DNA from 3 places in the Sphaerisporangium sp. NPDC049003 genome. Region 1 is predicted to be linked to each of the others. Evidence: riboswitches for the same ligand, from Rfam matches in the RefSeq annotation. Region 1 holds a riboswitch; each other region holds the start of a gene.

Region 1 (6,997 bases):
TCCTCGACCTCGACACCGGCAAGATAACCGCCACCACCGCCCAAACCACCTACGGCCTGCTTCCTGGTCAGGGAAGAAGATCGAAGGCCGGTACATGACGTGGCCGGACCACGCGGAAATGCCGGTGATCAAGGGTCGCGACCTCGCGCAGCCCCAGCCGTTCGGCTAACCCCTCCCGGATGATCTCTTCATGCCGTTCGGCCAGATCCCCGGCACCGGAGTTCATCGTGCCGATGAAGGACAGCCGACGGCGCCTGGACCGCTGCTCGCACTCCAGCTCTTCGGCGGCTTCGTTGGACTTGACCAGCCGGAGCGCGACCGCGCGCAACTCTTGCGCCTGGTCCGGCCTGAGCTGGTCGACCAAGGCGTGCAGATCTTGGTAATTGGGCGCTGCGGTCACGCCACAAGTGTCCTTTGCCGACCCTCTGGCAGTCAGTGACGTGGTCGATCCGCAGGCCGCGATCTGGCGTGCGCCGGCGCATGCCGGCTAGGTGTGCCTCGCCCAGGCGTGGGCGCCGTTGAGGACGGAGAGGTGGACGGCGCGGGCGATGCGGGCGCCCCAGGTCGATCGCGGGCCGCCGAACAGCTCCTCGGGGCCGTCGGAGCGCACGGCCACGCAGACGGCGTCCGAGGCGGTGCCCGTGCACGCGTACCCGGCTTCGGCGAGCGCCTGGGACTTGGCCTCGGTCACCGTCATCACCGCGTTGACCAGCGCCGCGTCGCACATCGCCACGGGGACGGCCACGATGATGTTGATCGTCCCCGGGGCCGTCCGCGAGCGGACGGGGGAAGCCGGCCGGGGCACCAGGCCGGCCCGTCCGGGCGGGGGTGCCAGGCCGGGTATCGGGTCCGGCCCCCCGGGACGGGGCTCCAGGCCGGGTATCGGGTCCGAACGCTCGGGACGGGGCTCCAGGCCGGGTATCGGGTCCGAACGCTCGGGACGGAGTTCGGGGTCGGGGGCGCCTTCGGGGGAGGCCGCCCAGGTGGGGACCCGCAGGCCGACCGTGGCGACCGAGTCCACTCCCCCGTCATGGGCCTGGGTGTAGTGGGCGACGGAGGCCGCCGTCATCATGCCCACCCCCGGCCGCCCGGCGGGGGCGAGCTCCAGCAGGTGCTCGACCGGGTCCATCCGCGAGTACGCGCCGACGACCTGCGCGTTCAGCACCCACTCGCCGGGGCCGATGCCGCCGCCCACCATGGCCGAGGAGATCATCCGCCACCCGGGGCCGAGCTCCCACAGGAGCGACGCGAGACGGGCGCCGTCCTCGCGCCGATGGCTCAGGGACAGCATGCGGACCTCCTCAGACACCGGTCCCGGAAGCGTACAGACTCACGCGGGGCCGGGGTCCGCCGGGCGGATCAGATTGACCAGAGGACGGCCGTCGCTCCCCTGGTCGACGCGGACGTGGGCGCCGAAGTGCCGGGCGAGCAGCGGCTCGGTGAGCACCTCCTTGACCGGCCCCGAGGCGACGTGGCGCCCGTCCGCGATCAGGAGCATCGAGTCGGCGTACTGCCCGGCCAGGCTGAGGTCGTGGATGGTGGTCACCACCGTGAGCCCGTCGGCGAGGCGCAGGCGGTCGACCAGCTCCAGCACCTGCTGCTGGTGGCCGAGGTCGAGCGCGGTCGTCGGCTCGTCGAGCAGCAGCACGGGAGCCCGCTGGACGAGCGCGCGGGCGAGCACCACCCGCTGCCGTTCCCCGCCGGACAGGTGCCCGAGGGGCCGCGTCGCGAACGCCGACAGGTCCAGGCGCTCCAGGACCGAGCGGGTGACGTCCCGGTCGTCGTGGGTGTCCCTGCCGAGGTAGGAGATGTACGGCGTGCGCCCGAGCAGGGCGTACTCGAAGACGGTCAGCCCCGCCGGAAGCATGGGACTCTGCGGCGCGTACGCCATCAGCCGGGCCCGCTGCCTCGGCTTGAGGTCGCGCGCGGGCACGCCGTCGACCAGGACCTCGCCGCGCGCCTCAAGCAGGCCCATCATGGCCCGGAGCAGGGTGGACTTGCCCGCGCCGTTCGGCCCGATGACCGCCAGCCACTCGCCGCCGCCCACCGACAGGCCGATCTCGGACAGGACCGGCCGCCCGTCCAGCGCGACCGAGAGGTCCCGCACCTCGATGGCGCTCACGCGTCCACCGACCGTGTCGCGCGCAGTACCCCGACGAAGAAGGGCGCGCCGATGAACGCGGTGACCACGCCGATCGGCAGCTCGGCGGGGGCGAGCACCGTACGGGCGACCAGGTCGGCCAGCACCAGGAACGACGCCCCCGCCAGAAGCGACAGCGGGAGGACCACCCGGTACGACCCGCCCGCCAGCCGCCGCACGACGTGCGGCACCACGATGCCGACGAACCCGATGAGCCCGCTCACCGCGACCGCGGACGCGGTGGCCAGCGACGCCGCGCACAGGACGACGAGCCGGACGCGCCCCGCGTTGACCCCGAGGCTGACCGCCTCGTCGTCGCCGACCGACAGCACGTCCAGCAGCCGGCCGTGGGCGAGCAGGACGACCGTCGACACCAGGGCGTAGGGGGCGACGAGCCACACCTGCGCCCAGTCGCCGCCGATGCCCCCGAGGATCCACGAGTAGATGCGCTGCAACTGCTCGACGCGGAGCTGCTGCACGAAGGCCTGCAACGCGGACAGGAAGGAGGCCACCGCCACCCCGGCGAGCACCAGGGTGGCCGTGCCGCCGCCCCGGCCCGCCGTGTTGCCGAGCGCGTACGCCAGCAGCACGCCGCCGATCGCCCCGCCGAAGGCGGCGAGCGGCACCAGCCCGTCGACCTGGATCAGCACGATCATCAGGGTCGCGGTGAAGCCCGCACCGGCGGCGGCGCCGAGAAGGTAGGGATCGGCGAGCGGGTTGCGGAACACGCCCTGGTACCCGGCGCCCGCGATGGCCAGCAGGCCGCCGACCACCGCCGCCAGCACCACGCGGGGCAACCTGAGCTGGAAGACCAGCCCCCGCTCGACCGGCGACAGCCCGGAGTCCACCGAGACGAACGGCACCCGGTCGAGCAGTTCGAGCACGATGCCCTTGAGCGAGACGCCGGCCGCGCCGATCATCAGGCCCGCGATCACGCAGATCACGAGCACGGCGAGGGCCGCGGCCAGCGCCGCCGGCCGCAGCCTCGCCGCGCGCGTCGTACCGGCGTCGCGCCGCCTCACGGGGCGCGACCTACCGGCGTCGCGCCGATTCACAGGGCGCGTCGTACCGGCGCCGCGCCGCTTCTCAGGGCGCGTCGTTCCAGGGTCGTGCCGGTTCACGGGGCGTGTCGTTCCAGGTGTCCCATCGGGTCTCAGGCGGCGGCCTTCGTGACCGCCTCGTCAACGATCTTGACGAAGTCGACCACGCGCGGGCCCCAGCGTGAGGCGATGTCGTCGTCGAGCGTGATCACGCGGTCCTTCGCGATCGCCGACAGGCCTCCCCACCCCGGCCGTTTGGCGAGGGCCTCCCTGGACTGGCCGCAGCACTTGGTGTCGGCCAGGAAGATCAGGTCGGGGTCGGCCTTGGCGACGAACTCGCTGGAGAGCTTGGGGTACCCCCCGGCGGCCTCGGGGGCCGTGTCCGCGATGTTGGCGAGCCCGAAGAGCCCGTAGATCTGGCCGATGAACGTGCTGGACGTCACCGAGTACGGCGTGTTGTCCAGCTCGTGGAAGTAAGTGAGCTTCTTGTCCTTGGGCGCCGCGGCGACGATCTCGTCGATCTGCCGCTTCATGCCCGCGGCGAGCTCGTCGGCCTTGGCCTTGTTGCCGGTGGCGGCTCCGAGGTCGGCGATCTCGTCGTAGGTCTCGTCGAGCTTGGTGGCGGCCGGTTCGAGCAGGACCGGGATGCCGACCTTGGTCAGCGCGGCCACGATGCCGCCCGTGTCGTTGGCGAGCACGACCAGGTCGGGCTTCTTGGCGATGATCGCCTCGGCGTTGGGCTTGAAGCCGGACAGGTCCGACTTCGGGGCCTCGGCGGGGTAGGTCGACTGGTCGTCGACGGCGATGACCTGCGGTCCCGCGCCGATCGCGAACAGGCTCTCCGTGGCGCTCGGCGAGAGCGAGATGATCTGGGCGGGCTTGTGCCCGATGGTGACGGAGCCGTTGCCCGCCTGGACGGTGACGGGGAAGCCGCCATCCTGCGAGGCGGCGGGAGCGGGGGTGGCGGTGGCGGTGGCGGTGCTTTCGGTGCCGGTGGACTGGCCGCATGCGGCCAGTGTCAGCGCACCCAGCAACGCGCCCGCCAAGGCCGTGCGTACGGGCCTCACGAGAGTTCCTCCTGTTGCCGGGAAATCGAGAGACCCGTGTGCTGACGGATCACCCTTTTCCACGAGGGTTGACGACGTCGGCGCGGCATGCAGGCGACCTGGCTCGACCCGAGGGGTCTCACAGTTGCGGGACAGCGCCGGACTCACACCGGACTTCGCTGCACGCTGCGCGTCAGACGAACGGTATCAACCAATGCCGCAACGGGATACGACGGGTGGAAAGCCTCACCACTCCAGACCGGCGGCTCAGGCGAGCTGCGCCTCAGAACGCAGCGCGTGGGGTGATCACCATTCGACCAGAAGCGACGGCAGGCCCCGCCCGACGATGGACTTGCGGTACGCGAGCGGCTGGCCGGGCACCAGCCGCAGGCCGGGCAGCCGGCGGCCCAGCACCTCAAGGGCCGTACGGAGCTGGAGGCGCGCCAGCGCGGCCCCGACGCAGAAGTGGATGCCGTACCCGAACGTCATGTGCGCGTCGGAGTTCCCTCGCCCGAGGTCGAACTCCTCCGGCGCGGGGAAGACGGTCTCGTCGTGCGCGGCCGAGTCGGTGGAGAGCGGCACCAGCGAGCCCTCCGGGATGGTCACGCCGTGCAGCTCGATGTCGGTGAGGGCGTACCGGAAGGAGCCGAGGCTGGAGCCGTCGATGCGCATGCACTCCTCGACCGCGTTCTGGACCAGCTCGGGGGCCAGGGGCCAGGCGTCCTCACGCAGGAGCCTCAGCACGCTGTTGCCGAGCTGGTTGGGCACGGTGTCGTTGCCGCCCAGCAGGATCGTGGAGATCAGCTCGACGACCTCCCTGTGGGACAGCTCGGTTCCGATGAGCCCGGTCATCAGCGAGGTGAAGTCGTCACGCGGCTCGGCGGCGCGGGAGGCCACCAGCTTGTCGACGTAGTCCAGGTATTCGAGGAAGCTGCGCGCCAGCACGAGCTGCCGGTCGGGCGGCTGCGGCGACAGGAACAGCATGAACCAGTCCTTGACGTGCTCCTTGACGAACTCCTCGTCCTCCTCGGGCACGCCGATGAACCGGGCGCTGAGCTTGGCCGACGGCACGTGCCCGAGCTCCGCGACGAAGTCGCCCCCGCCCTGCGGCGCCACCCGGTCGAGGAGGTCCTCGTTGAGCCGCCGGAACCGCTCCTCCATCGCGGTGACAGCGCGCGGGGTGAAGGCCCGGGACACCGAACGGCGCAGCCGCGTGTGCGTGGGCGGGTCGACGTTGGCCACGAAGCTGGACAGGAAGGACCCGTGGTCGCCGAGCACCTTCCTGGTCTCGCCGGCGAGGCTCCGCGAGATCGTGAGCGACCCCTCGGAGGAGAACCGCCGCGCGTCCCCGTACGCCGCGCGCACGTCCTCGTGGCGGGTCAGGACGTACGCGTCCAGGTGCTCGCTGTGGAACACCGGCCGTTCGTGCCTGAGCCTGCGCAGGAAGTCGTACGGCGCGGCGACGTGCCAGTCGGAGGTGACGTCGAAGTCGGTGGCGGTGGCCGGTGAGGTGTTCTGCATGATCACGACCTCGGGGTGAGGATCCTGCGGGGGTTCTCGACGAGCATCTGGTGGATCTGGTCATCGGTCACGCCGCGCTTGCGCAGCTCGGGAAGGACGTCGCGGGAGATGTGCAGCAGGTGGTAGTTCGGGTGGCGCTCCCGTACGACCCGGGGGTCGAACCGGTCGTTGAAGCAGTAGGAGTCGTGGGACAGCACCATGCGGCCGGCGTGGCCGCGCGCGCACATCTCCGCCACGATGGCGACCCGGTCCTCGAACGAGCTGATCGTCTCGATGCCGAACCGGTCCATGCCGAGGAAGCTGCCCTCGGCGACCAGCTCTTCGAGATAGGCGGGGTCGGTGGAGTCGCCGGCGTGGCCGATGACGACCCGCGTCAGGTCCACGCCCTCGGAGGCCAGGAGCCGCTGCTGCTCCAGCCCGCCCCGCGAGGCGCTGTGGGAGTGGGTGGTGATCGGCGCCCCGGTCTCCAGGTGCGCCCGCGCGACGGCCCGGAAGACCCGCTCGCAGCCCGGCGTCATGCCCTGGTGGTCGGATGCGCACTTGAACGTGGTGGACGGTCGCGTCGCCGGCCCGCAGGTCCAGGGGAGGCGACAGCTCCAGCGCTTTGAGCCACGGGTGCTGGGTGAGCTGGTCGTCGCCGTCGCGGGTGAAGCTCCGTCCGAGGACGCCGTGCCGGTGGGAGCCGTTGTAGAACCGCAGGCTGCCCATCTCGGCGGGGACGTCGGCGAGCGCCAGCCAGACGGTCAGCATCGCCGAGCGGTCCATCGGCATCCAGGGGAAGTCCTGGTGGAACTCGGTCGCGCCGTGCCCGCCGTCGCCAGGTTCCTTGATCAGCAGGTTCGTCACCTGGACGCGCACGCCCCTGACGCCGTGCAGCAGCCGGGTGGCGCACCGGCCCATCGCGGCGTCGAAGGCCAGGTCGTGGAAGGCCTCGTCGGACTCGGCGACGTCCCTGGACTGGCCGAACGCCTGGTCGACCAGGGTGGCGCGCTCGCGCGAGCGGGCGCGCAGGTGACCGAGCGCCCGCTCGCGCAGCCCGTCCACCAGGGCGGGATCGACGAGCCGCGGCAGCCGTACCCAGCCGTTCCCCTTGAAGGATTCGACCTCATGATCGGTCACGTCGCGGACCGGAGCATTGGTGGCCATTGCCCCAGTTTCGAACCAACCCCACCCCTAAAGCAAGCGCTTGGTAGCGGTAGGTCGCCCCCTGGCGGCCGGAACCTCTTGCGACCAAGACCACTTAAGTCGTC
Region 2 (6,997 bases), on a different contig from region 1:
GGCGCCGGCGTGCTCGTGCTGCTGGCCTGGCGCTTCGACCCGGCCGCGCGGTGATCAGCCGCACAGACGGTCCGTCCACGGATGCTCGCCGTACACCTCCGCGATGGCGCGTGCCAGCCAGCGGCGCTGGGAGCCGTCGAGCGCGGGCAGCGTCTCGGTGAAGTCCTGCTCGTCCTTGGCGCGGGGGCGCTTGGCCTTGTAGAACAGCTGGACCTCGGGCGCCAGGTACGGGATGCCTTCCGGCGAGACCAGGCCCAGCTCGCCGATGGGGCGCCGCACCCGGCTGTCGCGCCGCGAGACCCACTCGTCGCCGTCGGACTCGTCGAGCATCACCTGGATGCGCCACGGCTTCTCAGGCCCGGGGCGGCACCAGATGTCGTCGACGGTCTCGGGCAGGATCTCGCCCGGCGCCCAGCGTCGCAGGACCCCCGGGGGATCCGCGGCCCACCACTCCCAGTGCGGCAGCGCCCGCTGCACGGCGAGCTGATCACAACGGAGCAGCAGGATGTCGATGTCCCCGTGCTCCCGGAACGAACGGCCCAGCGCCAGCTCGATGGCGTAGCCGCCCGCGATCCACCAGGGGCCCGGCAGGATCGACAAGAGCGCGGCGACGTCAGAAAGCGGCGCGGGATCCCAGGTTCCCCACGGCGTCTCCCGGCGGATCATGCCCGCCATCTTCGCGCTTGATCACCATCCTTGTATGGATCTTTGAGAATCGGCCGCCGTCGATCCCGGGCGAAGGCGCGGTCCACGTTCAGGCGGATTCGTCCGCGCCGCCTTCGATGTCGCCCTCGACCTTGAGGTAGACCTCCTGAAGGTCGTTGAGGATCTCGGGGTCCGGGTGCTCCCACATGCCGCGCCCGGCCGCCTCCAGCAGGCGTTCCGCCATGCCGTGCAGGGCCCACGGGTTGGACTCGGCGAGGAACCGCTGGTTCTCCGGATCCAGGACGTAGGTGGCGGCGAGCCTGTCGTACATCCAGTCGGCCACCACGCCGGTGGTCGCGTCGTACCCGAACAGGTAGTCGACGGTCGCCGCCAGCTCGAACGCCCCCTTGTACCCGTGCCGCCGCATCGCCGCCACCCAGCGCGGGTTGACGACCCGGGCGCGGAAGATCCGCGCCGTCTCCTCCGAGAGCGTCCGGGTGCGCACCGCGTCCGGACGGGTGCTGTCGCCGATGTAGGCGGCGGGCGCCTTGCCGGTCAGGGCGCGCACGGTGGCGATCATGCCGCCGTGGTACTGGAAGTAGTCGTCGGAGTCGGCGATGTCGTGCTCGCGGGTGTCGACGTTCTTGGCGGCCACGGCGATGCGCCGGTAGGCGGTCTCCATGTCCTTTCTCGCGGGCGTGCCGTCCATGTCCCTGCCGTAGGCGAAGCCGCCCCACACCGCGTACACCTCGGCGAGGTCGGCGTCGTCGCGCCAGTTGCGGCTGTCGATCAGCGGCAGCAGCCCCGCCCCGTAGGCGCCCGGCCTCGACCCGAAGACGCGGGTGGTGGCCCGGCGCTCGTCGCCGTGTTCCGCGCGGTCGGCCACCACGTGCGCCCGTACGAAGTTGACCTCCTCCGGCTCCTCCAGCCCGGCGACCAGCCGCACCGCGTCGTCCAGCATCACGACGACGTGGGGGAACGCGTCGCGGAAGAAGCCGCTGATCCTGACGGTGACGTCCACGCGGGGGCGGCCCAGCTCCTCGTGGGGGATCGGCGCGAGGCCGGTGACCCGGCGGGACGCCTCGTCCCACACCGGTCGTACGCCGAGGAGCGCGAGCACCTCGGCCACGTCGTCACCGGAGGTGCGCATGGCGCTGGTCCCCCAGATCGACAGGCCCACCGAGCGCGGCCAGTCGCCGGTGTCGGCGCGGTAGCGTGCGAGCAGCGAGTCGGCCATGGCCTGCCCCGTCTCCCAGGCAAGGCGGCTCGGCACGGCCTTGGGGTCGACCGAGTAGAAGTTCCGGCCGGTGGGCAGCACGTTGATCAGCCCGCGCAGCGGCGACCCGCTCGGCCCCGCCGGCACGTACCCTCCGTCGAGCGCGTGCAGCACGGCGCCGATCTCGTCGCTGGTCCTCGCCAGCCGCGGAACGATCTCGGTGGCCGCGAAGCGCAGGATCCGCCCGGCCATCGGCGGTACGGCCACCCCCGCCGCCTCCCCGGCCACCGGCGGTACGGCCGCGCAGACCTCCTCCACCGCGCCGGGATCCCAGCCGCGCTCCTCCATGCCGTGGACGAGCGCCGCCGCGACCGTCTCGGCCCGGTCGGTGTCGGCCCGCGCGGCGCTGCCGTCCTCCGCCAGGCCGAGGGCCTCGCGCAGCCCGGGTAGCGCCTCGGCCCCGGCCCACATCTGCCGGGCGCGCAGCATCGCCAGCACGAGGTCCTCGCGGGCCCGGCCCACGGGCGCCTGACCCAGCACGTGCAGGCCGTCGCGGATCTGCACGTCCTTGACCTCGCACAGCCAGCCGTCGACGTGCAGCAGGAAGTCGTCGAACTCCGCGTCGTGCGGCCTGTCGTCCAGCCCGAGATCGTGGTCGAGCCGGGCGGCCTGGATGAGGGTCCAGATCTGGGCGCGGATCGCGGGGAGCTTGGCGGGGTCCATCGCGGCGATGGAGGCGTGCTCGTCGAGGAGCTGCTCCAGACGCGCCATGTCGCCGTAGGTGTCGGCGCGGGCCATGGGCGGCACCAGGTGGTCGACCAGGGTGGCGTGGGCGCGGCGCTTGGCCTGGGTCCCCTCGCCGGGGTCGTTCACGAGGAACGGGTAGATCAGCGGCAGGTCGCCGAGCGCGGCGTCCGGCCCGCAGGAGGCGGACATCCCGGCGGACTTGCCCGGCAGCCACTCCAGGTTGCCGTGCTTGCCGACGTGTACCACCGCGTGCGCGCCGAACCCGTCCTGGAGCCAGCGGTAGGCGGCCAGGTAGTGGTGGCTGGGCGGCAGGTCGGGGTCGTGGTAGATCGCGATGGGGTTCTCGCCGAACCCACGCGGCGGCTGGACCATCACCACGACGTTGCCGGCGCGCAGGGCCGCCAGCACGATCTCCCCCTCGGGGTCGCGCGAACGGTCGACGAACAGCTCGCCGGGCGGCGGTCCCCAGTGCCGCTCCATCCCCGCGCGGAGGTCCTCGGGAAGCGTGGCGTACCAGGCCCGGTAACGCGCGGCGGAGACGCGCACGGGGTTGCCGGAGAGCTGCTCCTCGGTGAGCCAGTCCTGGTCCTGGCCGCCCGCGGCGATGAGCGCGTGGACGAGCGCGTCGCCGTCCTGCCCGTCCACGCCCGGCAGGCCGCCCTCGCCCTCGGGCCCGATGTCGTACCCGCTCGCGCGCATGGCGGCCAGCAGGCGGACCACGCTGGCGGGTGTGTCCAGGCCCACGGCGTTGCCGATCCGCGCGTGCTTGGTGGGGTAGGCCGACAGCATGACCGCGATCCGCCTGTCCCCCGGGGGCACGTGCCGCAGCGCGGCGTGCCGTACGGCGATGCCGGCGACCCGGGCCGCGCGCTCGGGGTCCGCCACGTAGACGGTCAGGCCCTCCTCGTCGACCTCCTTGAAGGAGAACGGCACGGTGATGATCCGCCCGTCGAACTCCGGGATGGCCACCTGCGAGGCGGCGTCCAGCGGGGACAGCCCGTCGTCGCTCGCCGCCCAGGTCTCCCGGTCTCCCGTCAGGCACAGGCCCTGGATGATCGGAACGTCGAGCCGGGCGAGCGCCCCCACGTCCCAGGCCTCGTCGTCGCCGCCCGCCGAGGCGGTGGCCGGACGGGTGCCGCCCGCCGCCAGCACGGTGACGACCAGCGCGTCCACGCCGCCGAGAACCTCCATCAGGCCGGGCTCCGCGGTGCGCAACGACGCGCAGTACACGGGCAGCGCCCGGCCTCCGGCGTCCTCGATCGCGCCGCACAACGCCTCGACGAACCCGGTGTTCCCCGCGACATGATGAGCCCGGTAGTACAGAACCCCCACGACCGGCCGCCCCTCACCTTCGGCGCCGTCGGTCCTCTCAAGGACGCCCCAGCTTGGCGTGGGCGCGGGGGCCGCGAAGCCGTGCCCGGTGAGCAGCACGGTGTCGGACACGAACCTGTACAGCTCGGCCAGGTTGGCCGGGCCACCGTGCGCCAGATAGGCGTGCGCCTCGGCGCACACTCCACCGGGGACGGTGGACAGCTCCATCAACTCGGCGTCGGGAGCCTGCTCGCCTCCGAGCACGATGACGGGGCGGGGCCCCGCCAGCAGCATGTCCAGCCCCTCCTCCCATACCCGCCGCCCGCCGAGCAGGCGGACGACGACCAGCTCCACGTCGTCGAGCAGCGGGGAGAGGTCCTCGACGGCGAGCCGCGCCGGGTTGTCCAGGCGGTACGGGGCGCCGCTCGCGCGTGCGCTCAGCAGGTCGGTGTCGGAGGTCGACAGCAGAAGTACGGGGAGATGGCGCACGGCACATCCTCACTCGGGGTCCGCGCCCCGGGTCGTGGGTCCACACGGCCTGGAGTCTCCTGGCTTCCGGATCGACGCTCACCCCGGCCTTCCCGCCCGTTGCCGGGCCGTGGCCTTGGATGGGGTTCGCTCCCCGGTGACAGTGGCGGGACCGCGCCGGATTCACACCGGCTTCCTCCTTGTGCCGTCGCTCCCCTATCAGATCACGGAGTCCGACTTATTGCGAGAAGTCGGGTTAACATCCTCAACGTGTCTGTCGTCGACTTTCCGGAGTCCTCGTCGCGATTCCACGTCCGGAAACCCCCGGACAGGTCGCGGGTGGACGCCTGTCCCGGTGCGTTGCAGACGCATCCGGCCGCGGACGGTGCCGTCGCCCGTATCCGGGTGCCGGGTGGCGTCCTCACCGCCGCCCAGTTGCGCGAGCTGGGCGCCGCCGCCACGTCCCTCGGCTCCGGGGTGGTCGAGCTGACCTCCCGTGCCAACGTGCAGGTACGAGGGCTGAACGCCGAGGGGGAGACCGCGTTCGCCGCGAGGATGGCCGCCGCGGGGCTGCTCCCCTCCGCGACCCATGAACGTGTGCGGAACATCCTGGCCTCCCCCATGGCCGGGCTCGACGGTCGCGGCCTGATCGAGGTGGCACCGCTCGTACGCGAACTGGACGAGGCGCTGTGCTCCCGCCCGGCCCTCGCGGGACTGCCCGGCCGGTTCCTGTTCGCCCTGGACGACGGCAGAGGCGACCTGCCCGCCCTCAAGGCCGACCTCACCTTCGTCCCGATCCCCGCGCCGGCCGGCGGAGAGCCGGTCGAGGGGGCGCTCCTCCTGGCGGGAGAGGACCACGGAGTACGCCTCGCCCCGACACAGGCGGTATCCGCGATGATGGCGGCGGCCGAGGCCTTCCTCGCCGAACGAACCGCCCAGAACTCGACGGCCTGGCGCATGGCCGAACTCGACGACGGCCCGGCGAGGATCGCCACCCACCTCGGCGGCTCCGCCCGCGTCGGGACGCCCGCCCACGCCGACGGCCCCACCGGGTCCGGGGAGCACGACCCCGTGCCGGTGGTCTCCCCGGACGTGCCGTCATCGCCGCCGCTCGGCCTGGTACACCGGCCCGCGCGGGGGGCCGTACCCGGGCCCGGGGAGAGGGCCGTCCCCCGGGTCGCGCTCGTCGTCATGCCGCCGCTCGGCCGGCTGACCGGCGCCCAGGCGCGAGCACTGGCGACGGCGGCGCAGGCGGGCGACGGCGAGATCCGGCTGACGCCATGGCGTGGCGCCGTCGTGCCCGGCGTCAGCGGAGCGGACGCGGAGTCATGGCTGTCCAGGCTCGCGGCCACCGGCCTGGTCACCGATCCCGCCTCCCCGTGGACCGGGGTCACGGCCTGCACCGGACGACCCGGCTGCGCGAAGTCACTCTCCGATGTCCAGGCGGACGCCGCGTCGATCGCGCACATCCAGGCGACCACCGCCCGCGCGCCGGGCGCCGGTGTGCTTCGCGTGCACTGGGCCGGGTGCGAGCGCCGGTGCGGACGGCCCGCCGGGCAGGCCGTACTCGTGGTGGCCACCGGCGACGGCTACCGTGTCGACGCCGGCGGCCGGAGCCTGCACTGCGAGGACATCGAGGAGACGACGGCCGCGGTCACCGCGGCCCGCCAGGTGGCCGGCACGTCCAGACGGTCCGGGGCGTGATGGAGGGATCCGGGTTCGTGTCCGTGGACAGGGGCGTCTGGTGAGGTCAGGCGTGCTCGTTCTCGGGGGGACGGGTGAGGCGCGGGCGCTGGCGGCGGCGCTGGCGGCCCGTCCCGAGGTCCGCGTGATCTCCTCGCTCGCGGGCCGTGTGACCGATCCCCGCCTTCCTGAGGGCGAGGTGCGCGTCGGGGGGTTCGGCGGGCCAGAACGCCTGGCCGACTGGCTGCGCGAGCAGGGCATCAGGGCCGTGGTTGACGCCACCCACCCGTTCGCCGAACGGATCACCGCCTCGGCCGTACGCGCAACCGCGGCGGCGGAGGTCCCCCTGCTCGTGCTGCGTCGGCCAGGATGGCGGCAGGAGGCCGCAGACGACTGGCACTGGACGTCGTCCCTGCCGGAAGCCGCCGCGTCGCTGCCAGGGCTCGGAAGGCGGGTCTTCCTCACCACCGGACGCCAGGGCCTGCCGGTCTTCGCCGGCCTGGACGACCTGTGGTTCCTGATCCGCACGGTCGACCCACCCGATCCGCCGCTTCCTCGCCACTGCCGCCTCCTGCGCGACCGGGGTCCGTACACGCTGGACGGCGAGCGGGCGCTGATGCGCCGGCACCGCGTCGACGTGCTGGTCACCAAGGACAGCGGCGGAACGATGACCATGGCCAAGCTGTCGGCCGCACGCGAACTCGGCCTCCCCGTCGTCGTCGTACGCCGCCCGCCCCTCCCCCGGATCCCCGCTGTGGAGACCACGGAAGAGGCCCTCACCTGGCTCCATGGCCTCGTGAGTCGCTGGGCTCCGGGGCGGGCCGCGCCGTTCAGGCGGGGTAGCGGCGGGGGGTGAAGACGACGGGGCGGCCGTTCCGGTACACCGTGCGGGTCGTCGAGGAGCCGATGACCAGCAGGCAGCGCATG
Region 3 (6,997 bases), on a different contig from region 1:
GGTTGTTGGCCACGATCGAGTCGCCGGTCGCGAAGAACGCCACCAGGCGGTTGATCAGGTGCCGCTCCCCCGGGCTCATCTTCGCGAGGTCGGCGAGGTCGGACTGGAGGTCCACCTCCTCGACCGTCCAGGTGTTGCGGATCGCGGCCCTGTACCGCTCGTAGAACTCGGGGTACCGCATCGGCCGCAGCGTCAGGTCCATTCCGGGGTCGAGCAGCATCACTGGCAGGCCTCACAGATCTCGGGGTTTTCGAGGGAACACGCGACGGCCGCGAGGTCGGGCACGACCTCGAACGTCTGGACGGAGTCCGCGCCGCGCGCGGACGGCGACGGGGACGCCGACGGGGAGCCTGCCGTGGACTCGGCGGCCACGGTGGTCTGCGCTATGCGCGTCGCCGGACGCGAGCGCAGGTAGTACGTGGTCTTCAGCCCGGACCGCCACGCATAGGCGTACATCGACGACAGCTTGCCGATGGTCGGGGTGGCCATGAAGAGGTTGAGGGACTGCGACTGGTCGATGTACGGCTGCCGCGCGGCGGCCAGGTCGATCAGCGCCTTCTGCGGCAGCTCCCAGGCGGTGCGGTACAGGGCCTTGAGGTCCTCGGGAACCGAGGCGATCTCGCCCACGGACCCGTCGGCGCGCTTGACCGCGTCCCTGACCTGCGGCGTCCACAGCCCGCGCTCCTGCAGATCGCGGACCAGGTAGCGGTTGACCTGCAGGAACTCACCCGAGAGCGTCTCGCGCTTGAAGACGTTGGACACCTGCGGCTCGACGCACTCGTAGCATCCGGCGATCGAGGCGATGGTCGCCGTGGGGGCGACGGCCAGGAGCAGCGAGTTGCGCAGCCCGGTGACCGCGACGCGCTCGCGCAGCTCCGCCCACTCGGCGGGGTGTACCGGGTTCGCCGCCGGGAAGTGGTCGAGGTGCAGGACTCCCCCGGCCGCGCGCGTGTCGGCGTACGACGGATGCGCCCCGTGCGCCTCGGCGAGGCTCGCGGACGCCCAGTAGGCGGCGAGCGCCATCTCCTCGGCGATCCGCGTGGACAGCGCGAGCGCCTCCGGCGAGTCGAAGGGAAGCCGCAGCGAGAAGAAGACGTCGGCGAGGCCCATCACGCCGAGGCCGATCGGCCGCCAGCGCAGGTTGGCGGCCTCCGCCTCGGGTGTGGGGTAGAAGCCCCGGTCGATGGACCGGTCGAGGAAGCGGACGGCCGTCGCCACCGTGGAGCGCAGCCGGGCCCAGTCGACCCCGCCGTCCACCAGGTGCGCGGCGAGGTTGACCGAGCCGAGGTTGCACACGGCCGTCTCGGCGTCGCTGGTCACCTCAAGGATCTCGGTGCACAGGTTGGACAGGTGGATGACGTTCCCGGGCCTGGCCGTCTGGTTGGAGGCCCGGTTGGCGGCGTCCTTGAACGTCATCCAGCCGTTGCCCGTCTGCGCGAGGGTGCGCATCATGCGGCCGTACAGGGTCCTCGCGGGGAGCTGGCGGACGTAGAGCCCGGCCTCCTCCGCCTCGCGGTACCTGGCGTCGAACTCCTCGCCCCACAGGTCGACCAGCTCGGGGACGGCCTTGGGGTCGAACAGCGACCAGACGCCGTCGTCCTCGACGCGGCGCATGAACTCGTCGGGGATCCAGTTCGCCAGGTTGAGGTTGTGGGTGCGGCGGGCGTCCTCGCCGGTGTTGTCGCGCAGCTCCAGGAACTCCTCGACGTCGGCGTGCCACGGTTCGAGGTAGACGCAGGCCGCGCCCTTGCGCCGCCCGCCCTGGTTCACCGCCGCGACGCTGGAGTCGAGCGTGCGCAGCCAGGGCACGATGCCGTTGGAGTGACCGTTGGTCCCCCGGATGAGCGAGCCGCGCGACCGGACGCGGGTCCAGGAGACCCCGATCCCCCCGGCGTACTTCGACAGGCGCGCGATCTGGCCGTACCGCTCGTAGATGGCCTCCAGCTCGTCGCGGGGCGAGTCGAGAAGGAAGCACGACGACAGTTGCGGGCGCCGCGCCCCGGAGTTGAACAATGTCGGCGAACTGGGCAGGTACGACAGCGTGGAGATCAGCCGGTAGAGCTCCGCGGCCTCGGCCACCGTGCCGGCGAGCCCGCAGGCCACGCGCAGGAAGAAGTGCTGAGGCGCCTCCAGCACGCCGCGCGTGACGGGGTGGCGCAGCAGGTAGCGGTCGTAGACGGTGCGCAGCCCGAAGTACTCGAAACGCGCGTCGCCCTCGGGGTCGACCAGCTCGTCCAGCACGTCCGCGTTGGCCCGCACGAACTCGGCCAGCTCATCCTGGATCAGCCCCGCCGCGTGCGTGGCGGCGATCGACTCCGAGAACGTCCGCACGCCGTGCGCCGCCGCCTCGTCCGCGATCTCCTCGGCCAGCAGCCCGGCGGCGATCCGGGAGTTGGCGGGATCGGTGACGACCCGGGCGGCGGCCTCCTCGATGGCAAGGCGCCTGTCCCCGGTCTGGTACGGCAGTGGCAAATCGCGTGTCACGGTCACGTGCTCTCCCTCGTTGCGCTCGAATCCCCGCAAGGAGGGCACGCGTCGGAGCACGACCGGCAGGCGTCGCGCCGAGCGGGCAGGCCGGATACCCCGTCCGCGGCCCTCCCTCGAGGCCTGGACGACATGTCACCGGCAGGTCTTCGGACTCGCGGGCGTCTTCTCACGCCTAGTGGCCGTCGCTTCCCAGGCCTTCCGCTGCCCAGTGCTCATGTGACGGCGGTCGTTCCCGCTCACCGCTGCGGGGCAGCCCCGGAATCGCACCGGGTTCCCTCTTACCTCGCTCCGCAGAGCGAACCAGCAACGATCAGGATCCTACATGTAGTGGGCGCCGCCACAACAACCCCTACAGGTTGTGTCAGGGGCCGTTACTTACTGCCACTCGCACCATGGATTACCTCCTCAACGAACCGTGACACGAAATCGAGGGCGCTCTGGAGGGGGAGAGGGGTTGCGGCCGGAGCGGCGTCGCCGGGCGGCGGGATCATCGCCCTGTGCGTCCCCCGGCAGCCGCGCCATCCCCCGCGACCGGGGGACCCCCGGCACGGTGGTCGTGATCGATGCGAGCCAGTGCCGCGACGCCTGTGGCGAGCGCGCCTCGCAGCGCGGTGCGCTGTCCGGGTTCCAGGCCCCCGAGGTCCTCCTCCAGGTCGTCGAGGAGGTCGGTGAGGATCTCCTCGGCCAGTGGTTCGATCGCGGTGGCGGGTCCGAGCTTGCTCAGCACCGCTGCCGCACGCGCCGGGGTGAGCCGCTCGACCGCCTCGGCGACAAGCCATCCCGGGACACCTGCCGCTCCCTCGACCGGCGGCACATACGGCCGGGCACCCTGATAGCGGGAGTCCTCAGCGAAGCGCGGATGCTTGCGTTTGACCAATGGACGCGGGATGGCCCGCGTGCTCGCCTTCCAGCGCCCGGCCGGTCTGAGCACCAGCCCCTCGGCGAGGTTGTCCGCCAAGGCGGGCAACCCGAGCAGTGCGGGGAGCCGGCTGGAAAAGGCCGGCGGTAGTTCGCCGAGCGTGGACAGCGCCCCTTCGGCGAGGCGCGGCACGCAACGCGCTCCCGCCCGAGCGGCCGCCTGGCGCAGGGTGTCATCGGCGAGCCAGACGACGCCCTCTTCGGTCTCGAAGGCCGCGTCAAACAGGATCCATACCAGATCAGGGCAGTACCACACGCCTGTCTGCACTGGTTGGACGCCGGGCACCGCCGTCACCTCAGGATGCGGATAGTGACCGCCGGCCAACTCCCCATAGAGCACCAGGTTGCCATCGAACCCCTCCAGGCCACGCAGGAACCGGGCCATCTCGGCGGCCGTGACCGCCAGATCCGGCCAGATCCGCGACAGCCCGAAGAAGGAGTCGAGCTCCGCCTCCGACAGCAGGACCCGCCGCTTGGCAGGCCATACCGATGTGCCGTCGCACACCACCGCCAGATGCGCGCCGTGGATCTTCTCGGTGGCCACCCACGGGCCGCCGGTGTGCGGGACAGGGCCCGCACGCCGCGCCATCTTCGGGTAGACCGACCACTCGACGTCCATGACCAACCCTTCCGTATCGAAGACCTCACCGCCCGGCCAGAGTAGAGCCAGACCGATCATCGACGACAAGGGTTTTCGGCTCGACGCACGCGGTCGCGACGCTGCCACGCGGTTGGTGCCGGTGACCGAGACGGCGTCGGCGTCGGCGTCGGCGTCGGCGAACGGCCTCGACACTCTCCCCGGCGGCCGTGGCCGCTCAGGCGCGCAGGCCCAGCTCGCCGAGTGCCCGGCTCAGCCGGGCGGACTCCACGCGCAGCCACTGCCGGAACTCCTCGCCCTCCAGGTACAGCGGGGTCCAGCCGTTCCGCGCGCACAGCGCCCTCCAGCGCGCCGAGTCCGCGATGTCGTGGCACAGGCCGATGAGGGCGGCCCGGTCGTCGTCGGCGAGGTCACCGGCACCGAGCAGGCCGCGCCAGTTGGCGCAGGACAGGTGTACGTCGCACTCCAGCAGCGTCGGGGCGTCCAGACCCTGGATGCGGTCGGGCGAGGAGACCGCCAGCGCGTGCAGCTCTCCGGCCCGTACGCGCTCGCGCACCCCGGCATGGCTGCCGAGCGCCGCCACCACGCCCCCGCCCGAGAGCGCGGTGACCGCTTCGTCGCTGGTCGGGTAGGCCACGTAGTGGAGCAGACGCGCGTCCAGGCCGAGGCTCTGGGCGAGCATGCCGAACAGGACGTGGTCCATCCCGCCCTCGGCCCTGCCCGCCACCGCCAGCCTGGCCGGATCGCGCCGCATCGCGTCGGCGAACGCGCCGAACGACCCGAGGCGCGAGGACACCGGGACCACCAGCACCTCCCACTCGCCGCAGAGCCTGGCCAGCGGCGTGGTCCTGGCGAAGGCGCCCGCGGGCCGGACGGTCCGTACGGTGCCGACCAGTTCGGGCTCGGCCATGAGGATCTGGTCGGCGCGCCGCGCGCGGGCGAACTCCGTCAGCGCGACGTGCGGCGGGCGGTTGACGACCCGCACCTGGCCGGCCAGCGCGGCCCGCTCGGCCGTGCCGGCGAGGGCCCGCGCGACCCGGTCGGCCTCGCCCCCGTACGGCCCGGGGACGACCATCGAGAGCCGCGTCGCGGCGAGCGAGCGTGAACCGGTGGTGCTCCCGCATCCCGCGGCCAGCGCCACGAGCCCCGCGCCGAGTGCGAGCACCTCCCGTCGACGCATGGTTCATGCCCTTTCCCCCGATATACGGCTAAATGCCCACTTCAGACCATGTACACACGAAGGTGCGGCAGGAGCGCCCTCCCGGCCAAAGGGCTCGCGTCGGCGTCAGCCTCGGCACACGGCCCGGCCCGGCCGCTCGCCGGTCGAGGTCTAAGACACTCAAACTTGATACTCTCATCTATGAGTGTTTCACCTATGAGTGCCTGCGAGGACGTATGGATGGATTCATCGGCAGGCGGGGAGAGCTCGCCGCGCTCTCGCGCATGCTCGCACGGACCGAGGCGGGAGGCCGGGCAGGACGTCCCGGCCGAGCGGTGCTCATGCGCGGGCGGCGGCGCGTCGGCAAGTCCCGCCTGACCGAGGAGTTCATCGGGCGAGCCGACGTACCCCACCTGTTCTTCACCGCCTCCGCGCAGCCGAGTCTCCAGGCCGATCTTGCGCTGTTCACCGACGCCGCCCGTTCTTCCTCACTTCCGGGAGCCCAAGCCTTCCAGGAACAGGCCCCGCGGACGTGGGACGCCGCTTTGCATCTGCTCGCGGCGGCGTCGCCCGCCGATCGTCCCAGCGTCGTCGTCATCGACGAGATGCCGTACCTGATCGCCAACGATCCGGGGTTCGAGGGCACCCTGCAGAAGGTCTACGACCGGGAACTGTCGAAGCGCCCCGTCCTGCTGCTGTGCATCGGTTCCGACCTGGCGATGATGGAAGCGCTCAACGAGTACGGCCGTCCGTTCCACCAGCGCGCCACCGAGATGGTGATCCCCCCGCTCAATCCGGCCGAGGTCGCCGAAATGCTCTCGCTGCCGGCCGCCGACGCGTTCGACGCGTATCTGGTGACCGGCGGGCTCCCGCTGGTCCTCGACGAATGGCCTGAAGGCGACAGCGTCTTCGACTATCTCGGGGACGCCGTCATGGATCCCACGTCCGCCCTGCTGGTGAGCGGTGAGCGCGCCCTGGTGGCGGAGTTCCCCACCGGGGCCATGGCGCGGCAGGTCCTCACCGCGATCGGCTCAGGAGAGCGCAGCTTCTCTCTCATCGGCCGGGCGGCGGGCGGCATGCCCCAGGCCTCACTGAACAGGGCACTGCACCTGCTCACCACGAAACGGATGGTCGAAGCCCTCGTACCACTCTCCACCCGTCCTTCGAGGGAGACGCGGTACGTGGTGGCGGACCCGCACCTGCGCTTCTGGCTGAGCTTGCTCGGCCCCTATCTCGTGGAGGTGGAGCGTGGTCGCGGCGACCTGGTGCTGCAGCGGATCAAGAAGTCATGGACGGCATGGCGGGGCCGGGCAGTGGAGGCGGTCGTCCGGGAGGCCCTGTTCAGGATGCCAGGCAGCATCCTTCCCGAGGGCACCGGAGCGGTCGGAGGCTACTGGACGCGCACCAACGACCCTGAGATCGACATCGTGGCGGCCGATCGCGCGCCGGTCGCCAAGCGCGTCACGGCCGTCGGCTCGATCAAGTGGCTGGAGAACCGCCCCTTCGACGGCCACGACCTCGCCCGGCTGGTTCTCCACCGCTCCCTGCTGCCGGGAGCGGACGACACCACCCCTCTGCTGGCGGTGTCCCGGAGCGGGTCCACGGTCGACGGGCTGCCCACGATCGTCCCCGACGACCTGCTGAGCGCCTGGAGGTGACGAATGTGCGTCACCCCGCGCATCGCGGGGTGACACGCGTTCGCCGGCCGTGGCGCGGGGGGGCGTTCCGCGTTCAGCCGTCCCGTGACGGGCGTAGTTCGATGGAGGAGACGGCGGGCATGGGGAGGTCGAAGGTGAGGCTGAGGGTGCCGGAGGTGGGGTGCGCGGGCGCCGGGG

Evidence for each region. Region 1 has a riboswitch for cobalamin ahead of ACGFIV_RS04655 (ABC transporter substrate-binding protein). Riboswitches for the same ligand answer to the same signal wherever they lie in the genome.
Region 2: it holds a riboswitch for cobalamin, as region 1 does, so the genes downstream of both, cobN (cobaltochelatase subunit CobN) here and ACGFIV_RS04655 (ABC transporter substrate-binding protein) in region 1, are expected to answer to the same signal.
Region 3: it holds a riboswitch for cobalamin, as region 1 does, so the genes downstream of both, ACGFIV_RS07385 (ribonucleoside-diphosphate reductase subunit alpha) here and ACGFIV_RS04655 (ABC transporter substrate-binding protein) in region 1, are expected to answer to the same signal.

The regions. Positions count from the first base shown of each region.
Region 1 covers NZ_JBICTU010000003.1:271,474-278,470, reverse strand. The annotation lists gene ACGFIV_RS04680 (hydantoinase B/oxoprolinase family protein) at 1-98, shown strand, start outside; gene ACGFIV_RS04675 (hypothetical protein) at 68-400, opposite strand; gene ACGFIV_RS04670 (adenosylcobinamide amidohydrolase) at 488-1,291, opposite strand; gene ACGFIV_RS04665 (ABC transporter ATP-binding protein) at 1,331-2,122, opposite strand; gene ACGFIV_RS04660 (FecCD family ABC transporter permease) at 2,119-3,162, opposite strand; gene ACGFIV_RS04655 (ABC transporter substrate-binding protein) at 3,294-4,247, opposite strand; adenosylcobalamin (AdoCbl) riboswitch at 4,292-4,431, opposite strand; gene ACGFIV_RS04650 (cytochrome P450) at 4,533-5,747, opposite strand; gene ACGFIV_RS04645 (hypothetical protein) at 5,750-6,265, opposite strand; partial or broken gene ACGFIV_RS04640 (phytanoyl-CoA dioxygenase family protein) at 6,348-6,893, opposite strand.
Region 2 covers NZ_JBICTU010000006.1:240,241-247,237, reverse strand. The annotation lists gene ACGFIV_RS09135 (MFS transporter) at 1-54, shown strand, start outside; gene ACGFIV_RS09130 (nucleotidyltransferase domain-containing protein) at 55-666, opposite strand; gene cobN (cobaltochelatase subunit CobN) at 755-4,408, opposite strand; cobalamin riboswitch at 4,442-4,639, opposite strand; gene cobG (precorrin-3B synthase) at 4,658-6,091, shown strand; gene ACGFIV_RS09115 (cobalt-precorrin-6A reductase) at 6,144-6,926, shown strand; gene ACGFIV_RS09110 (precorrin-2 C(20)-methyltransferase) at 6,901-6,997, opposite strand, start outside.
Region 3 covers NZ_JBICTU010000005.1:180,757-187,753, reverse strand. The annotation lists gene ACGFIV_RS07390 (ribonucleotide-diphosphate reductase subunit beta) at 1-220, opposite strand, end outside; gene ACGFIV_RS07385 (ribonucleoside-diphosphate reductase subunit alpha) at 220-2,490, opposite strand; cobalamin riboswitch at 2,607-2,807, opposite strand; gene ACGFIV_RS07380 (RNA ligase family protein) at 2,975-4,198, opposite strand; gene ACGFIV_RS07375 (tripartite tricarboxylate transporter substrate-binding protein) at 4,221-5,183, opposite strand; gene ACGFIV_RS07370 (DUF234 domain-containing protein) at 5,399-6,820, shown strand; gene ACGFIV_RS07365 (hypothetical protein) at 6,894-6,997, opposite strand, start outside.